Regions from separate parts of the Paenibacillus sp. FSL R7-0179 genome, predicted to be linked through region 2. Evidence: riboswitches for the same ligand, from Rfam matches in the RefSeq annotation. Region 2 holds a riboswitch; the other holds the start of a gene.
What was found. Region 2 has a riboswitch for glycine ahead of gcvT (glycine cleavage system aminomethyltransferase GcvT). Riboswitches for the same ligand answer to the same signal wherever they lie in the genome.

Region 1 (9,704 bases), 470 kb from region 2:
GCAAGCACCGCGCCCGAGCTTCTGGTTGTTCTCATTTGTATGAACCTCCTCAATGATAATTAGATCATATATTCTAACCGGCATTTATGCCAGAGCTAGACCCATTAACCTTTGATAGCCCCAATCGTGAGGCCCTTGGTGAAGTACTTCTGGAAGAACGGATAGATGAACAGAATCGGACCAATCGACAGCACGACCATGGCCATCCGCAGACTTTCGGTTGGAACGGATTCCTGTACCATCAGGGCGACACCGGTGCCGGCAAGCTGGGTTTTGAAGAACTCGGCCTGGCGGATCATCTGAATCATAACGTACTGCAGGGAGAACTTATTGGTGTCATTAATGAACAGCATGGAGTTGAACCAGTCATTCCAGTACATCAGCGTAGTGAACAGTCCGATGGTCGCCAGCACAGGCAGGGAGATCGGCAGCACCAACTGGAAGAAGATCCGCCATTCCGAAGCTCCGTCGAGCTTACCGGATTCAATCATCTCCTCCGGGATGGTCTGCTGGAAGAAGGTACGGGTGATGAAGATATAGAAGGCATTGGACAAGCCGGGCAGAATCAGCGCAACCAGCGAGTCCTTCAGATCGAGATAGTTCACGTATAGCAGATAGAAGGGGACAAGCCCTCCCGAGAACAGCATGGTGATCAGCAGGTAGAAGTTGAATGTCTTTTTAAAAGGAAAATCCTTCCGGTAGAGCGGATACGCATACAGCGCAATCAGCAGCACGGCCAGAACAGTTCCGATAAGGGTAACGGTCAGGCTGACGCCATACGCCTTAACCAGTGTCTCCGAATGCTTGAACAAATATTGGTACGCGGAAGCATCGATATGATCGGGCCAGAACTTGTATCCCTGCAGCGTCAAGGCCTTCTCGTTCGTTAAGGAGATAGCGACAATGAGCACAATCGGCAGGATACACGCCAGGCTGAAGGCGATGAAGAACACATTCAGAATAATCTGGGCGGTGGTGGAGCCTTTGGTATAAGGGTTGCTTCGGGATGCAGTAGTCATTAGAATCCTCCGTTTCTAGAAAAGAGCCGTATCGCGGTTCAGCTTACGGGCCAGAGCGTTCGCGCCGATGACCAGGAAGAATCCGACGACCGATTGATAGAAGTTCGCCGCAGAGGACATCCCCAGGTCATTGAGCTGGATCAGGCCCCGGTAGACATAGGTGTCGATGACGTCCGTAGTTGAGCGCAGCGCACCGGAGTCCAGAGTCACATGGTAGAACAGCCCGAAGTCAGAGCGGAAGATGCCGCCCATGTTAAGAATGGTGAGAATGACCATGATCGGCGTAAGCAGCGGCAGGGTGATCTTGGTGATCTGCTGCCATTTGCTGGCCCCGTCCATCACCGCAGCTTCGTACAGCTCTTCGCTGATGCCGGTGATGGCCGCCAGATAGATGACACTGCCGATACCGATCGAATGCCACATCTTGGTGATCCACAGGATGTAAGGCCAAGCTTCAGGATGCATATAAGCATTCACCGAGGAGTAGCCGAACATCGGCAGAATATGCTTGACCAGGAAGCCATACTCCGGGTGCAGGAAGGCGTATACGATGAAGCTGACTACAACCATGGACAGAAAGTTCGGCATAATCATCACCGTCTGGAAGAACTTCGAAGCCAGCTTGTTACGCACCTCATTGATTGCAATCGCCAGCGAGACGGAGAGAATAAGGCCTGAGATAATGAAGACTACATTGTAACCCACGGTGTTGATGGTCACCCGCAGGGCGTCAGAGGTGGCGAAGAGGAACCGGAAGTTGTCAAGCCCGGCCCAAGGACTGCCCATAATGCCGTCAATGTAGTTGATATTCTTGAAGGCAATGAATAATCCGAACATCGGAATATAGCAGTTGATGAAAAAGATAATCGACGTGGGCAGCAGCATCAGCAGCAGCACCCGGTATCGCACGATATTGTGCAGCAGACGGCCGAAACGGCCCTGGGGCGGTGTCGCTGACTTGGTGTTCATAGCTTGTGGTGCGGGATTTGCCATAAGTTCTAACCTCACTCTACTTGTTCTGGATGAATTTATTATAGTAGAGCAGATGAACGGAATTCTTTCTTGCAAATGACTCTGTTTATTCAAAAATGACCTCATTGTGCAAAACTCCTGCTAAGCATTGAGACTTTTTTCACAGAGGATTGCTCACATTGCAAGTAATATGTTAGAATATCGGAATGCATTAACGCAGCACCAATTTAATACAGTACAAGAGCTATGAAGGCTATGGATCACACTATAGCTGGAGCAGCTTCTGGAGAGACTGCGGAGTTCCGCAGCGCCGAAGGGTTCACAATCTCAGGCAGAAGGACAGAAGAGTACCGGATTTGTTTTTGCTATGCGGATCAGCCGCTGCTGCAGAAGCTTATTTGGAACTTTTTATGCACCGGGAGATTGGATGATATCCAGTCTCCTTTTTTGCGTTACGTACAATGTTGTATACATTAAGGGGGAAACAGGAATGGCACAGACAGAATTAAAAAGAGAGCTTGCAAACCGTCACGTCCAGCTTATCGCTATCGGGGGAACGATTGGCACAGGGTTATTCCTGGGATCGGGCAAAGCCATTCAGCAGGCCGGGCCCTCCATCATGCTCACGTATCTGATCGTGGGGATTGCCGTGTTTTTTGTGATGCGGGCGCTCGGGGAACTGCTGCTCTCGAAGGCGGGGTATCAATCTTTTACGGATATTGCTGAGGATTACCTGGGGCCGCGCGCGGCGTTCATTACAGGCTGGACCTACTGGTTCTGCTGGATTATGACGGCGATGGCCGATGTGATTGCGGTGGGCGTCTATGTGCAGTACTGGTTCGATATTCCGCAGTGGGTACCGGCCGTCATCTGCCTGATCATTCTGCTCGGGCTGAATCTGCTGACGGTCAAGAGCTTCGGGGAGCTGGAATTCTGGTTTGCCCTGATCAAGGTAGTTACGATACTGGCTCTGATCGGCCTGGGCATTGTCCTGCTGGTGACCCAGTTCAAGACGGATGCAGGCTCCGTGTCGGTCCGCAATCTCTGGGAGCACGGGGGCGTGTTCCCGAACGGGGTGAAGGGCTTTCTGTTCTCCTTCCAGATGGTAGTGTTCGCTTATGTTGGCGTGGAGCTGGTGGGGGTATCGGCAGCAGAGACGGCGAATCCGGAGAAAAACATCCCGTCCGCGATCAACAAAATTCCGCTGCGGATTCTGTTCTTCTATGTAGGCGCGCTCTTCGTGCTGCTGTGCATTAATCCCTGGACCCAGCTTAGCGCGTCTGAAAGTCCGTTCGTGCGCACCTTCAGTCTAGTCGGGATTCCGATTGCTGCGGGGATTATCAATTTCGTAGTCTTAACCTCGGCGGCCTCCGCCTGCAACAGCGGGATGTTCTCGACCAGCCGGATTCTCTACAATCTGAGCAGACGGAATCAGGCTTCCCCGCAGCTGGGCAAGCTGAACCGGAATCATGTGCCCGCGAATTCCTTATTCCTCTCCACCCTGGTGATCTCTGCCGGAGCACTGCTCAGCAAGCTCATTCCGGGCCAGGCCTTCGGCATCGTGACTACGATCAGTGCCATTTGCTTCATCTGGGTCTGGGGCGTTGTGCTGGTCTGCCATATCAAGTATAAAAGGAACCGCCCGGACTTACATGCCGCTTCCAAATTCAAAGCGCCATTCACCCCGGTGATTAACTATGCTGTCCTGACGCTGTTCGCCGCCATTCTTGTGATCATGCTCTTTGCCGATGAGACCCGTCCGGCGCTGCTGTTCACTCCGCTCTGGTTCATCCTGCTGTTCGTTCTGTACTCCATCAGAAGCCGTAAGGAGAAAAGTGAACAGGAAATCAGTATAATCAATACATAAACTGATTTCAGGATGAAGAGGGTGCAGCCGCCGTATGAACAAGACAGACCGCATGTTAGCCATCGTACTGGAGCTGCAGCGCAAAGGGGTCGTACGGGCAGAGGATCTGGCGTCTGTCTTCGAGACTAGCGTAAGAACCATCTACCGCGATATACAGGCGCTTAGTGAAGCCGGAGTGCCGGTGGTAGGAGCTACAGGTCAGGGATATTCGCTGGTAAAGGGGTATTTCCTGCCCCCGGTCAGCTTCACCGCGGAGGAGGCTGTGACTCTGCTGATCGGAACGGATTTCGTGGAGCAGCGGTTCGATACGGAATACGGGGACCGGGCCTCCGCAGCCGGCAGGAAGATTGAAGCGGTTCTGCCGGTCGATGTCCGGGAGAATGCCTCCCGCATCCGTCAGAGCGTCCTGCTGCTGAATACCTCTAAAGACAGACTGCAAGGACAGGAGAAGGATTATATCGGGCAGATCCGCCGTGCGATTCTGGAGCAGCGAAAGATCAGCTTCGGGTATACGAAGGGCAGACAGGAAGCTGACGGAAGTCACCGGAGTGTCCGAATCGCCTCGCCATATGGACTTGTTCTGAACAGAGGCGCCTGGACCCTGGTCGCCTGGTGTTGGCTGCGGGAGGAGATCCGTCATTTCCGGTTATCCAGAATGAGCGGACTTACCCTTCTGGATGACCGGTTCGAAGTGCCTGTGGGTTTCGATCTGCACGAGTACCAGCCGGAGGATGACCGCCATGTGCGCGTGTGCATTTTGGTGCATCCCGAGATCGCTGACAAGGCTGCTGAATCGAATAACTTTTATCTGGAGGCAGTGGAGGACCAGGAAGACGGCAGGCTTATGACCTTCCGTGTGCGCCAGCCCGGGGACCTGCTGCAATGGGTGCTTGGCTGGGGAGCGGGGGCGGTTGTCCTGGAGCCGGAAGCCTTGCGTAAGCTTGTGCGGGAGGAAGCGGCGGGAATGCTGGAACGCTACTGACATAACGTTGTCAGTAGCGTTTGTGTATATTCAGGTCAGACCTTAAGAATAAAGGAGTTGCCTGAATATTATGAATATGAACCCTACAGAAGCCTTGCAGCAATTTGAAAAGACTGCGAATCACTATCTTATGGAATTAGATACCTTCAGTATGGAAGAGCTGCTGCGGCAGCCGGCTGAGGGAGAGTGGTCCCTTGGGCAGATGGTCCAGCACTTGATACAATCGGCGCTGTACATGCAGCTCCGTAATATCGATCTCTGTCTGGCCGGGAACGGGGAAGCAGCGGGGAAGGAAGCAGAGATGACTCCGGATGGTAAAGCGGTTTTTGCCGGGGGCAGCTTCCCGCCTGTACGCGTTCATGTTCCGCCGTCCCCGCAGTATACGCCGGTGCAGCCGGAGAGCAAGGAGCAGCTGATCCAAGGCCTGAACACAGTGATGGAGCGTATGCGCGAGACCCTGCCGAAGCTTGCGCAGGCACCTGAGCACAGCACCGCCCCCCATCCCCGGTTCGGCCCCTTGTCTGCGGCAGAATGGTATCTGCTGATTGAAATGCACTACCGCCATCACTTGCTGCAGCTGAACCGGTTGAAGGATTTCATAGGATCAAGTGTAGCGTAATAGAAGAACGCCAATAAGCCGAAGCCTGTCAGTAGTAACTGAGGGCTCCGGCTATTTTGCTACATTGATCACGTCGAGGGCTCACGGGCAAAATGTAATCGAAAAAGCGATCACAATGATCAAATTTTAATTATTCATTTTTGAATAAAGGAGGTTTGTCGCAACATGTCGAACTTAACTCTTAATTTCGCTGTACCCTGAAGCTAACTGAATAAAAGGAGACCCTCACCTATGAAAAACATCGTACGCTCCCTTGAAGATATAATAAATCTCGCGCCCGTTCTGAAAGCTGCTTTTCCATACGATATCTCGATTGCCGTCTGTGATACCGAGAAGTTTCTCGCCTATTACCCTGGGGATTCCATTGATCTGGGGATTCGCGCCGGGCAGATTATTCACGCGGACGAACCTCTGTATCACGCACTGGCAAATGATGAATACTCAAGGGCCAACGTTCCCAAAGAGTATTATGGATACGAATTTGTGGGTACGGTCCTTCCGGTACATGGAGAGGATGAACGTGTCTGCGGGGCGGTCTGTATTCAGGTGCGCAGACAGACCGAGCTGCGGGAAATTGCCGACCGGATGGCACTGTCCCTGAATCAGGCTAATGCGCGGATCATGCAGGTAGCGGGCGGGTCTAACCAGCTGGCCGGCTTCTCTCAGAAGCTGCTGGTCCAGTCTGAGACCACTGCTGCAAGTGTCCAAAAAAGCGATGAAGTGCTGGCTGTTCTGAGGAAGGTTGCCGACCAGACGCATCTGCTTGGAATTAATGCGGCCATTGAGGCTGCCCATGCCGGAGAGAAGGGCCGGGGCTTCGATATTGTCGCCAGAGAAATCCGCAAGTTCTCACAGGAGACCGAGCAATCCGCGCAGCGGATACGGGACACCCTGCGGGAGATCCAGACAGCGATGAAGGGAATCGGCCAATCCATCGGTCAGATTGCCTCAGTGGGACAAGAGCAGGCAGCTTCAACGCAAGAGATGTCCAGCTTCATTGAGGAGATTCGGGCGATGTCTGAGCAGTTGAATCAGTTCGCGCAGAAGCTGTGAGGGTAAGTGTGGAAGCTGCCTGGATAAGCCCGCAAATCTTACAGATGTGCGATAATTGTAGCCGCCAGCGCCAGGAAGGCTGGTAGGCCCTGCATCAGCAGGATGGATCTCTTGGAGGTGAGTCCGCCGTAGATGGCCGCAACCGCCACGCAGATCAGGAAGAACAGCTGCAACTGGTAACCGAAGTCTGCGCTCGGATGCAGCAGGCCCCAGATTAGACCGGCTGCCAGGAAGCCGTTATACAAGCCCTGGTTGGCAGCAAGCGACTTCGTCTCCCGGGAGAACGCAGGGGTCAATCCGAACGCCTTCTGTGCTCTCGGGGTGGTCCATAGAAACATCTCCAGTACTAGTATGTAGACATGCTCTAGTGCTACTAAGGCAACAAGAATTGAACTTACAGTCATCATAAAGAGTCCCTCTTTTCAAGTGATGTGAGTCGAATTAAGCCTATCATTTAAATTGTGCAAAATATAATTTTACGAACTTAAATATACCGGACTTTTTGATATTTGTCAATTTACTACAAATCGTAAAATTGGAATGTAAGGGGGCAAGAAGAGTGATATATATAAGAACGTTAACCCCGTCTGATGCCGAAGTATACCGGGCGCTTCGTTTGCAGTCGCTGCAGCAGCACCCGGAAGCTTTTCTAAGCTCCTATAAAGCGGAAGCGAAGTTGTCTATCGAGACTACCCGGATTAAGCTGGACTCCTCGGATGAGCATTTCACCCTGGGTGCCTTCTTGGATGGGGAGCAAAGGCTGGCGGGAATGGCTACCTTGTTCCGGGAGAGCAGGCCCAAGATTCAGCACAAAGCTCATGTCTATGCAGTATATGTAGATCCAGGAGCCCGTAAACATGGCACGGGCCGTGCGCTGATGCTTGAGCTGATAGCACGGGCGAAGGCCGCGCCGGGACTGGAGCTGCTGATGCTGACGGTAACCTCCCATAACGTTCCGGCCAAAAGACTCTACGAATCTCTGGGATTCGTGCGCTACGGCACAGAGCCGAAGGCGATGAAGCTTGGCAGCGAGTACCTGGATGAGGATCTGATGGTGCTGATGCTGTAAAATACAGCAAAGCCCCTCCCGCCTTTTCGGCAGAAGGGGCAAGTATGAAGGGAAGGTTGCTTACTTCGCAGATTTTCCGCTCAGGATCGCCTTCACCTGGCTGACCATTGCCGCTGCGTCAGCGCTGGTGACACCGTCCTGCGGACGGAAGCTTCCATCTTGATCCAGCTTCACGATCTTGAGGGCAAGCGCGGTCTGAATGGCTCCCGAGTTCAGGATATTGATCTTGTCATTATCCTTGATCTCCACCGGGATCAGCTTGATCATCGGCAGTTGGCCGCTGGTCTGGAGCGTGTTAATTAGCAGATAGGTGAACGATTCACGGGTTACGCTCATGTTCGGATCAATTTTGATCTGAAGATTCGCCTCAGGTCCGGCAGCATCCTTGATGAACTGTACGGCCTCGGTGGCAGTGATTGTCTTACCTATAGCAGCGGGCGCGGGATGTGCCTTGAGATAGTTCGCCGCATTCCCGGCAATAGAAGCAGCTTCAGGGCGGGTAATCCCTACTTTGGGATTGAAGTTACCTGCAGCATCCAGCTCCACGAAGCCGAAGGCAATGGCGGCCTGGATGGCACCCGAGTTCAGGATATTGATCTGATCGCCGTCCTTCACCTCTACCGGAATGACGTTAATCATCGGCAGTTGCCCGCTGGTCTGCAGAGTATGGATCAGCAGATAAGTGAATTCTTCACGGGACATGCTGGCCGCCGGATCAATCTTGATCTGCAGGTTGGCCTCAGGTCCGACAACCTCTTTTATCACCTGTACAGCTTGTGCTGCTGTAAGCACCTCGTCCGTCACCACCGGCGCCGGATGGGCTTTCAGATAAGCGAGTGCATTGCTGATGGCTACTGCCGCTTCCGCACGGGTGATCTCCTGTTTCGGGTTAAGCTTGCCGCTGTTATCCAGCTTCAGGACACCGTAATTCAGCGCACGCTGCAGGGCACCGGAGTATTCTACCTTCACCTGATCCTGATCGGCGTACTCTACCACCACTGGCTTAATCATCGGCAGGCGGTTCGTGTTCTCCATCGCATGAATGAGCTGGTAGGTGAAAGCTTCGCGGGTCAGCTTCTCACCAGGCTTCAGATCGGCAGGCAGGTCCAAGCCGTGCACACCGGCAATAATCAGCGCCTGCGCATACCAGGCAGAGTCATTGGCATTCTTGAAATAGTCTGTGGCATGCGGCTCCTTCACGAACCGAATCGTATCCAGATTCAGATCAAGGGCACTGACGATCATCTGCACCCCCTGGGCTGCTGTGATGCTGAGGTTCGGGCCGAACAGATCTGCGCTGATGCCTTTAATCAGGCCGCTGTTCTGAAGCGCGATAATCTTGTCTTTATCCTGCACGTTATGGATATCCTTGAAGCCTGCGGCCGAGGCGAATTGTTGCCCTGTGAAGCTGAGCGCCAGAGCGGCTGCTGCGGATAGGGTGATCATCTTGAATGTCTTCTTCATGTCCAGTCACCTCGTGAGTAGTTTGTAGTTTATTTGTGATCATAGACGGCGGCGTAGTCAAAAAGGTTCCAGTAAAAATAAAAAAATAAATTATAAAAAAAGCACTGGCCGCTTAGGGCTAGTGCCGTTTTCTCATACAAATCTCCTGCCATCTCATAAGCCATCCATACTGCTCATCGCAGAATTCTTTCGTTACAGACTGTAGCCCCTGGCAGCGGACAATGCGGGAGATAATCTGATAATGCCTTACCGCAATGAAGTCGACAATCGCGCGGATCTCATTGTCACTCAGGGTGCGCACCTTACAATACCCGGTATAGAAGCGTTCAAATAAACGCTGGGTAGCATCATACATGGAGTCGTGATATCGATTGAAATGAGTAGCGTCAGACATGTAGGCCACGTCCATGCCGGGATAGTCGCCGGAGGCATCATCAAAATCCATAAAGATATACTGCCCATGGCGGTTCTTAATCATGTTGCCTGTATGAAGGTCGCCGTGACAAAAGCCATGTGGAAGCTTGGACATACGGCCCCACAATTGATTTCCATATTGTTCAAGAGCAGCCACGGAGTTTGAATCACAGTCCAGTTCGCTCATAATAGAGAGATAATCATCAATATATTCATTTTTTGTACGCTTAATCAGTTGTTCTTCA
Region 2 (9,704 bases):
TTGGAGCGGACCTCACCGCGGCTCTCATGGTAGGCGCGGATCATCATCAGGCCGGTCCACTCGCCGTGGGCACCGGCAGCAGGCTGCAGGGATACAGCATCCATGCCGGTCAGGGCGGCAAGATCCTTTTGCAGCGTGTACATCAGTTCAAGCGCACCCTGGATGCTCTCCTCCGGCTGGTACGGATGGATCTTGGAGAGTCCCGGGAAGCGGGCGACATCCTCGTTGATCTTCGGGTTGTATTTCATCGTACAGGAGCCGAGCGGATAGAAGCCGTTATCGACTCCGAAGTTGCGGCGGGACAGGGCGGTATAGTGGCGGATAACATCCACTTCCGATACCTCTGGCAGCACAACCGGCTCACTGCGCAGCAGCCCTCCGGGAATGAGTGCATCAAGGCCTTCGTCCTGCGGCACATCACACTGAGGCAGGGAGTAGGCCGAGCGGCCGGGACGGCTTAATTCAAAAATCAGACTTTGTTCCGGTTTCATACACAGCCCTCCAGTGCGCTTGCAAATTCGTCAATTTCGGTCTTGCTTCGTTTCTCCGTTACGGCAACCAGCATATGTCCGGCCAGCTCGGGATAATCCCGGCCTAAGTCATAACCGCCCAGATAGCCTTCCTTCAGCAGCCTGGAGTTCACCGCACTCACACTGCTGCCCTCCGGGAGCTTCAGGACGAATTCATTGAAGAACGGGGCAGTGAAGACAAGCTCTGCACCAGTGATTTCAGCCAGCCGCCCGGCGGCATAATGGCTCTTGCGGATGTTCAGCTCACCCACCTCGCGCATGCCCTCCTTGCCCATCACGGACAGGTAGACGGAAGCAGACAGCGCTAGTAGCGCCTGGTTGGAGCAGATATTCGAGGTCGCCTTCTCCCGGCGGATATGCTGTTCGCGGGCTTGCAGCGTCAGCACGAAGCCGCGCTTGCCATTCCGGTCAACCGTCTGGCCGACGATCCGGCCCGGCATCCGGCGCATAAGCGGCTCAGCCACCGCGAAGAATCCGCAGGTAGGGCCGCCCAGCGAGGCGGCGATCCCCAGCGGCTGCGCGTCGCCGACTACGATGTCTGCGCCAAGCCGTCCAGGGGATTCCAGCACGCCAAGCGCAATGGGGTTCGCGCTGACCACGAGCAGTCCTTTGACCGCATGGATCAGCGGCTCAATCTGGCGCAGGTCCTCAATCCCGCCGAAGAAGTTGGGGGACTGGACCAGAACAGCAGCGGTATCGCTGTCGATGGCATCGGCCAGCTTGGTGAGATCCGTTACCCCGTCAGCATAGTCAATCTCTACAATTTGCAGTCCCCAGGCGTTGGCGGAGGTGCGGAGCACCTGACGCGCTTCCGGGTGAACCGTACGGGAGACAATCAGCTTCTTGCGTTTGGTGGCGCCTGCGGCCAGCACAGCCGCTTCGGACAGGGCCGTTGCGCCGTCATACATACTGGCATTGGCGACCTTCATTCCGGTCAGTTCACAGATATAGGACTGGAATTCGAAAATCGCCTGAAGCTCACCCTGGCTGATCTCCGGTTGGTAAGGGGTATAGGCGGTATAAAATTCCGAACGTGAAATCACATGGTTGATGACGACCGGAACATGGTGATCGTATAATCCGGCACCAAGGAAGCTGGCGTGGGTGTCGAAGTCGGCATTCTTGTCTGCGAGCCTCTTCATATGGCGAAGCAGTGCATATTCGTCCAGAGCGCCGGACATCGGCAGGGTTCCCTGGTAACGGACAGACTGCGGAATATCGGCGAACAGCTCATCGATGGACTGGATGCCTACGGCTTCCATCATTTCTGTGCGGTCTTGCTCAGTCATAGGCAGATAGCGGTGCTTCATTGCGGCTTCACTCCTTGGCTTCTTTTGTAGAATGGGGCTTTGATTATGGCAGCCTTGAGCTGCTTGCCGCGAATCTCCACGTACACCTCTGTGCCCGGCTCCGTATAGGCAGCGTCCAGCAGGGCGAGTCCGAGATTCCGCTTCAGGGTAGGGGATTGGGTGCCGGTCGTTACTTCACCGATCTTCACTCCGTCCGCGTACACGGGATAGTGGGAGCGGGGAATGCCGCGGTCGACCATCTCCAGGCCCACAAGACGCCGGGGCAGACCGGCTTCCTTCTGCTTCAGCAGGGCATCACGGCCGATGAAATCCCCTGCATCCAGCTTCACGAAGAACTGGACACCCGCTTCGAGCGGAGTGATATCCGCCGACAGCTCCTGGCCGTACAGCGGCAGCTTGGCCTCGAAACGCAGGGTATCGCGTGCGCCGAGTCCGGCAGGCGTCAGACCATGCGGAGCGCCAGCAGCCAGCAGGCCGTTCCAGAGTGCTGCTGCCGTATCTGCGGGAGCATATAGCTCGAAGCCATCCTCACCAGTATATCCGGTACGGGAGAGCAGGACGGTGACGCCGCAGACTTCAGCCTGTTCGATGAAGTGGAACGGTTTTAACTCTGTTAGAGACACCTGCGTGACTTTTGCCAGAATCGTCTCCGCGCGCGGCCCCTGCAAGGCGAGCAGCAGCGTCTCATCCGAGATATTTTTCAGGGTGACGCCGCCGAATTCAGCGGTTAGATGCTCCTGCAGCCACTGGAAGTCCTTATCGATGTTGGACGCATTGACGACAAGCATGTAACGTTCTTCACCCAGCCGGTATACGAGCAGATCGTCGACCACTCCGCCGCTTGGGTAGAGCATCAGGGTGTACTGCGCTGCGCCGTCTTTCAGGCGGGAGACATCATTGGTGGTCATTCTCTGCAGGAAAGCTTCCGCGCCGCTCCCGGTAACCATGAATTCTCCCATATGGGAGACATCGAACAGTCCGGCCCGTTCACGGACGGCTTCATGCTCCTTCACGATGCCCGTGAACTGCACCGGCAGCTCCCAGCCGCCGAAATCAATACATCTGGACTCCGCATAAGCCGCATAGAGGTCATAAAAAGGCGTTCTTCTCAAAGCATCCATCTTGTCACTCCCTTGGTCTGATTACATACGAAAAAGGACAGGCGAAAGCCATTATGCACGTATGCATAAATGGACTTTCGCTCTGTCCTTGGTACCTGAGAGTTACCCTGCCATGCCGCGCAGGTTTCCCCGTTGGTGATCCGTGAAGCCTGCAGCGCAGGCACCCGGATGCTCTCCAGAGATGCGTCCGGCAAAGGTCCTTTTGCCTGAGAGATTCACCCATCCCGGGCTTACTCCTTCGGCGCTGTCTTCCTGTGAGACAGTCTCTCCCTATGCCATCATTCGCAAACCATATGTTTTTCTACTGACTCCATTAAACCGGGTAACCCTCCGCCCTGTCAATCAAAAAACGTCAAAAAGTTGACAAATTTAATTTTACTGTCAGTTATATTGACATTAGGCAAGCCGATAACTTAGGCTATAACTAAATTTAGAACTCCAATTACGGAAAAGAGGCGGCTTGGACATGAGTGAAGTGCTTGACAACCTGCTATACAGCGAAGAGCATGAGTGGGCGCAGCAGGGCGAGGGACGCGTAGTACGTGTAGGGATTACGGATCATGCGCAGCATCTGCTGGGCGATATCGTGTTTGTAGAATTTCCGGAAGTGGGCGCGGCGATCTCAGCAGGCGACAGTGTGGGCAGTATCGAATCTGTGAAGACCGTATCGGAGCTATATTCACCCGTATCCGGTAAGGTGACCAAGATCAACGATGCGCTGGAGGCCAGCCCGGAGCTGATCAATGACCAGCCTTACGGAGACGGGTGGATTTTTGAGCTGGAGCTTGATACCGAGTTCGCAGAGGCAGTAACCGGCCTGCTGGATGCGGCTGCGTACAAGGAACTGGTTGGGGAATAAAAGTTAGCTTATCCGCGAAAGCGCTGAATACGGCAGACTTCTCTTTGTTACATTAGATGTTACTAATGTGAGAGGTCTGTCTTTTTGCGTCTGTCTGCTATTCCGGGAAGCTGAGCAAACCGGGATAGACGATGGGAGCAGAGTGCCACAGAAAGGGCAAGAGAACCAGGCCCGCCACAGCAAACAGAAGGCACAGCAGCAGGAAACGGTATCTTTTTCGGGGACGCTTGACAGGTCTCAGCACGAAGATATAAACGCCAAGCGAATAAAACGGGAAAAGTATTACGGCAGACATGGCCATACAAACGAGAAAGGTAGATTCTCTTGCAGAACCGGGAATCATGGCTTCCGGATTGTAGACCGGATCGATCTGCATACAAATAAATATAAGGGCTAAATACGAGGTGAGCAAAAGTAGAAAAAAGCCACGGATGCGGCCATTCCCGGATAAGCTGTACATCATCCACCAGTATCCGAGCCAAGGCAGCGCAAAGGCAAAGCCGGCAATCAGAAACTTCATTCCGGTAAGCAGGCTTCCCGGGGAATAAGAGGAGGACAAAAAGGGCAGAAATACAACAAAAAAGCCTACGAAGCCAGTGATAGTAATCTGGGCGAAAATAATCAATACCAATGAAACCGACAGCCGCAGAAGCTCCAAAAAACGGGTAGCATCCGGCGTTCCTTTTGTTGCGTGCACGAAGCTCCAACTCCTTGATCAGCTTTACTGTATCTTTGCCAGTGATGATCTGCCATAGACTGAGCGGTTGCCGGCTATTCTTCCTCCTGAAGCTGCCGCAGCACAATCAATTCAACCCGGCGGTTCCGCTGCTTTCCCTCTGCGGTTGTATTATCATAGGCGGGCCGGGTATCGGCGTACCCTGCATATTGGAAGGTATCAGGGCTTAGCCCCTCTTTGTCCAGAAAAAAGCGCAGGACGGACAGCGCACGGGCGCCGGATAGCTCCCAGTTGTCTCTGTATAACGATCCGGGGGTCACAGGAACATTGTCGGTATGGCCTTCGATGCTGATCGTCGCCCCGATACCGCGAAACAGGCCGGAGAGCTGGCGCAGGGCAGGGAAAGCAGGGGATTTCAGCTCGGCCTTACCCGCATCGAACAGGAACCGGTCACTCAGCGTGATGGCAATGCCCTGCGGTTTATCGGCAACAAAAATCTGTTCCCCGAGGTTATTCTCCTCCACATACTGGGTGATTACGCCCATAAGAGCAGCCAGCTTCGCTTCCTGTTCCCGAAAAGCAAGCTCACGCGCTGACGGCTGGTGTCCATCCCCATCTCCTGTTTGTCCGTTTCCATTCAGCCCGTCCGAATCCGCGGAGCCTGTAGCAGAAGGACCGCCAGCGGTTCCACTGTCTTCAGTATGACCCTTCGAAACGTCAGTCCCTGTAATTCCCTGATTGCCTTCAAGTACGCCGCTTCCGCCCTCCAGCACTGTACTTCCGCTCTTGAAGGTATCCGATAAGGAGCCGCTGACAATGGCATATTTCTGCGAATCCAGGCTGCTCATGGCGAACAGAATCACGAAGAAAATCAGCAGAAGCGTGATCAGATCCGCGTAGGTAATCATCCAGCGGTCCCGGCTCTCCTTGCCTGCGGAGACGCGGGGCTGCCGGCGGTTTCTTTGTCTCATAGCGGTTCCCCCGGGCTGGTACTGCTGCTGCGTTTAGGAGCGTCTGTCAGGAAGGGGGCCAGCTTTTGCCGGACCAGATGCGGGTGATCTCCGTTCTGCAGGGACAGAATGCCGACGAGCAGCATCTCCATGGTGCCCAGCTCACTTTGGCTGCGGGATTTGATTTTGGAGGCAATGGGTAAAAAGAGTAGATTAGCGCTGGCTACGCCATAGAGTGTTGCTGTAAAAGCTACGGCAATTGACCCGCCCAGATTGGAAGGGTCCGTTAGGTTGCTCAGAACCCGGATCAGCCCCATAACGGTGCCGATAATCCCCATGGTCGGTGCATAGCCGCCGGCGGCTTCGAATATTTTGGCATAGCCTTCATATTTCAGCTCCTTGGCATCCATCCCGAGCTCCAGGATCTGGCGGACCTGATCGGGGTCATTGCCGTCGACAATCAGAAACAGGCCTTCACGGGTAAAAGGATCAGGATGCTCCTCCGCCCGCTTCTCTAATGCGAGAACACCGCCGCGCCGCGTGAGTGCAGCCATGGCAATCAGCTCTTCGGCTTGTTCCCGGCTGGTATCCCGTTGCCGGCCAAAAGCCAGGCGGAGCGCCGCCGGAATACTGCGGAGCTTGGACGCGGGGAAGCTGATGAGCACTGCTGCAAGGGTACCGCCGAACACGATCAGGGCAGCATTGGGCTGCAGCAGGCCGGACAGGCTGCCGCCTTCCCACAGAAAACCGCCGATCATAGCGGCAATTCCGGCCAGCAGGCCGAGTATTGTAATGAAATCCATAAATTCAGGCTCCTTAAATTTCTATATATTATGGTTTGCAACAGTCTGGGCAACGCTGTATAATAAACGGGAACGTGCATTCCTATCTTCCATATTTTTCAGCTTGGTATGGATGAAGGATGATTAGGGTTAAAATTATAATATATTCATATATTCTAGACGATAGAGGGGAGACGGGCAAATGAGTGATATTGTCGTCAGTACGAAGACTTTTGCACTGGAGTCCGAGTATACACCCCAGGGCGATCAGCCTCATGCCATAGAAGAGTTATTGGACGGCATCCGGCAGGGCAAGAAGCACCAGACGCTGCTGGGAGCGACAGGTACAGGCAAGACCTTTACCATCGCACAAGTGATTTCCAAGTTGAACCGCCCGACGCTGGTCATTGCGCACAATAAGACGCTTGCTGCGCAGCTGGCGAGTGAGTTCAAAGAATTTTTTCCGAGCAATTCCGTGGATTACTTCGTCAGTTACTACGATTACTACCAGCCAGAGGCGTACATTCCTTCCTCCGATACCTACATTGAGAAAGACTCCAGCATAAATGAAGAAATCGACAAGCTCCGCCACTCGGCAACCAGCTCACTGTTCGAACGCCGTGACGTTATTATTGTGGCGAGTGTGTCCTGTATTTATGGTCTCGGTTCGCCGCAGGAATACGGAAGCTTGCTGCTCTCTCTGCGTGTAGGGATGGAGAAGCCGCGCAATCAGATTCTGAGCCGGCTCGTAGATATCCAGTATCAGCGTAATGATATTAATTTCGTGCGTGGTACGTTCCGTGTGCGCGGGGATGTCGTTGAGATCTTCCCGGCATCCCAGGGCGAGCATGCGATCCGGGTAGAGCTGTTCGGAGACGAGATCGAACGGATTACGGAGATTGATGTTCTGACAGGCGAGCTGATCGGCGAACGCGATCATATCGCGATTTTCCCGGCGTCTCACTTCGTAACCCAGGAAGAGACGATGCGTGTAGCGCTGGTCAATATTGAGCGTGAGCTGGAGGAGCGGCTGGCTGTACTCCGCGAAGCAGGCAAGCTGCTGGAGGCGCAGCGGCTGGAGCAACGGACCCGTTATGATATCGAGATGATGAAGGAAGTCGGCTTCTGCTCGGGGATCGAGAACTATTCCGGTCCGCTTACCTTCCGGGAGCCGGGAGCGACTCCTTACACATTGATGGACTATTTCCCGGATGACATGCTGATTGTGATTGACGAGTCCCATGTGACGCTGCCGCAGATCCGGGCGATGTATAACGGTGACCGTGCGCGGAAGACCGTCCTGGTGGAGCACGGCTTCCGCCTGCCGTCTGCGCTGGATAACCGTCCGCTGCAATTCGAGGAATTCGAAGACAAGGTGAGTCAGATTTTATATGTGTCCGCAACACCGGGGCCTTATGAGATGGAGCATTGCGATACTATGGTTCAGCAGATTATCCGTCCTACCGGTCTGCTTGACCCGATCATTGAAGTGCGTCCAACCGAAGGACAGATCGATGATCTGATTAGCGAAATCCGTGACCGGGTAGAACGCGATGAGCGTGTACTCGTAACCACTCTAACGAAGAAGATGTCTGAGGACCTGACGGATTACTTCAAGGAGATTGGTATCAAGGTACGTTATATGCACTCCGATATCAAGACGCTGGAGCGGATGGCGATCCTGCGTGATCTCCGTCTGGGTACCTTCCACGTGCTGGTCGGTATTAACCTGCTCAGAGAGGGTCTTGACCTGCCTGAGGTGTCGCTGGTCGCGATTCTGGATGCTGATAAGGAAGGCTTCCTCCGTTCCGAGCGTTCGCTGATCCAGACGATCGGCCGTGCCGCCCGTAACTCGGAGGGCCGGGTCATTATGTACGGCGACCGCATCACCGACTCCATGGAGAAGGCGATGAGCGAGACCCAGCGCCGCCGTGAGATTCAGATCGCTCATAATGAGAAGCACGGGATTACCCCGACGACCATCAACAAGAAGGTGCGCGATATCATCGAGGCGACTAAGGTGGCCGAGTCCAAGGCTGATTACCTCACCGGTGTCGGCGGCAAGCTGAACAAGAAAGACAAGCAGAGCCTGATGCAGCGTCTGGAGGCCGAGATGAAGGACGCCGCCAAGAACCTGCAATTCGAACGCGCCGCCGAACTGCGCGATGCCTTGCTTGAATTGCGGGCAGAGTAACCCGGCGCAGAAGTTAACGATCCAGGGAACGGCGCTACTCAGGCCGTTCCTTTTGAAGATAAAGGGGCCACGCCCTTGCGCATCCCGGAGGGACAGCGTGCAGTTAAGCCCTTAGCGCGTATCCCGGAGGGACGGCGTGCCGTTGAAGCCCTTTGCGCATTCCGCAGGAACAGCCCGCAGTTAATTTCTTAGCGCGTATCCCGAAGGGACAGCGTTGTCGGCAAGCCACAGTGAGCCGAATCGCTCTAATCGTAGGAGCGGCCCCGTAGGGGTTAGCGGGCCCATTGCCCCAGTAGTCGTCCATTCACCAACTTAATTCCTTCCGCCGAGCTTGCGGGTGTCCAGAGGGTGCAACCCTTGGGGCCCTCCCTTGGAAGGGAGGGTTTGGGAGGGATCGAAAATATTTTCCCAAAATGTTTTTCCATTTTAAATTCCCCTTAAAGGAGAGGTACCGTTGGCACATGAAAGTATAGTAATCAAGGGCGCAAGGGCCCATAATCTCAAGAATATCGACGTAACGATTCCGCGTGACCGCTTCGTCGTGCTAACGGGACTGAGCGGTTCGGGCAAATCCTCCCTGGCCTTCGATACCATCTACGCCGAGGGACAACGCCGGTACGTGGAGTCTTTGTCTGCCTATGCCCGCCAGTTCCTGGGCCAGATGGAGAAGCCGGATGTAGATTCCATCGACGGACTCTCCCCGGCCATATCGATTGACCAGAAGACGACTAGCCGCAACCCGCGTTCCACGGTAGGGACGGTTACCGAGATCTACGACTATCTGCGGCTGCTTTTTGCCCGGATCGGCCATCCGCACTGTCCGGATCATGGCATAGAGATCACCTCGCAGACCGTTGAACAGATGGTCGACCGGATTATGCAATACCCGGAGAAGACCCGGCTGCAGATTCTGGCCCCGGTCATTTCCGGCCGTAAGGGTGAGCATAAGGGTCTGTTCACAGATATCTCGAAGCAAGGCTTCGTCCGTGTACGTGTGGATGGTGAGCTGCGCGAAGTGACGGAAGAGATTGTACTGGAAAAGAATAAGAAGCATACGATTGAGGTTGTTGTTGACCGGATTGTAATTAAGGATGACATCGAGACCCGGCTTACCGATTCCTTGGAAACTGCGCTGAAGCTTTCCGGTGGTCAGATTCTCGTTGATGTGATGGGCCAGGAAGAGCTGCTGTTCAGTGCCAGCTTTGCATGTCCTGTCTGCGGATTCAGCATCGAAGAGCTGGCTCCGCGCATGTTCTCCTTCAACAGCCCCTTCGGGGCTTGT

Region 1: it holds a riboswitch for glycine, as region 2 does, so the genes downstream of both, MKX63_RS05565 (amino acid permease) here and gcvT (glycine cleavage system aminomethyltransferase GcvT) in region 2, are expected to answer to the same signal.

Annotation. Positions count from the first base shown of each region.
Region 1 covers NZ_JBBOCC010000001.1:1,249,658-1,259,361, forward strand. The annotation lists gene MKX63_RS05550 (ABC transporter substrate-binding protein) at 1-35, opposite strand, end outside; gene MKX63_RS05555 (carbohydrate ABC transporter permease) at 105-1,019, opposite strand; gene MKX63_RS05560 (ABC transporter permease) at 1,035-1,988, opposite strand; glycine riboswitch at 2,265-2,344, shown strand; gene MKX63_RS05565 (amino acid permease) at 2,482-3,858, shown strand; gene MKX63_RS05570 (helix-turn-helix transcriptional regulator) at 3,893-4,840, shown strand; gene MKX63_RS05575 (DinB family protein) at 4,917-5,459, shown strand; gene MKX63_RS05580 (methyl-accepting chemotaxis protein) at 5,691-6,512, shown strand; gene MKX63_RS05585 (DUF1304 domain-containing protein) at 6,551-6,919, opposite strand; gene MKX63_RS05590 (GNAT family N-acetyltransferase) at 7,072-7,581, shown strand; gene MKX63_RS05595 (S-layer homology domain-containing protein) at 7,642-9,045, opposite strand; gene MKX63_RS05600 (phosphotransferase enzyme family protein) at 9,164-9,704, opposite strand, start outside.
Region 2 covers NZ_JBBOCC010000001.1:1,717,606-1,727,309, forward strand. The annotation lists gene gcvPB (aminomethyl-transferring glycine dehydrogenase subunit GcvPB) at 1-491, opposite strand, end outside; gene gcvPA (aminomethyl-transferring glycine dehydrogenase subunit GcvPA) at 488-1,840, opposite strand; gene gcvT (glycine cleavage system aminomethyltransferase GcvT) at 1,837-2,961, opposite strand; glycine riboswitch at 3,042-3,142, opposite strand; glycine riboswitch at 3,146-3,243, opposite strand; gene gcvH (glycine cleavage system protein GcvH) at 3,428-3,820, shown strand; gene MKX63_RS07495 (hypothetical protein) at 3,918-4,517, opposite strand; gene MKX63_RS07500 (flagellar motor protein MotB) at 4,592-5,467, opposite strand; gene MKX63_RS07505 (flagellar motor protein) at 5,464-6,249, opposite strand; gene uvrB (excinuclease ABC subunit UvrB) at 6,431-8,422, shown strand; gene uvrA (excinuclease ABC subunit UvrA) at 8,877-9,704, shown strand, end outside.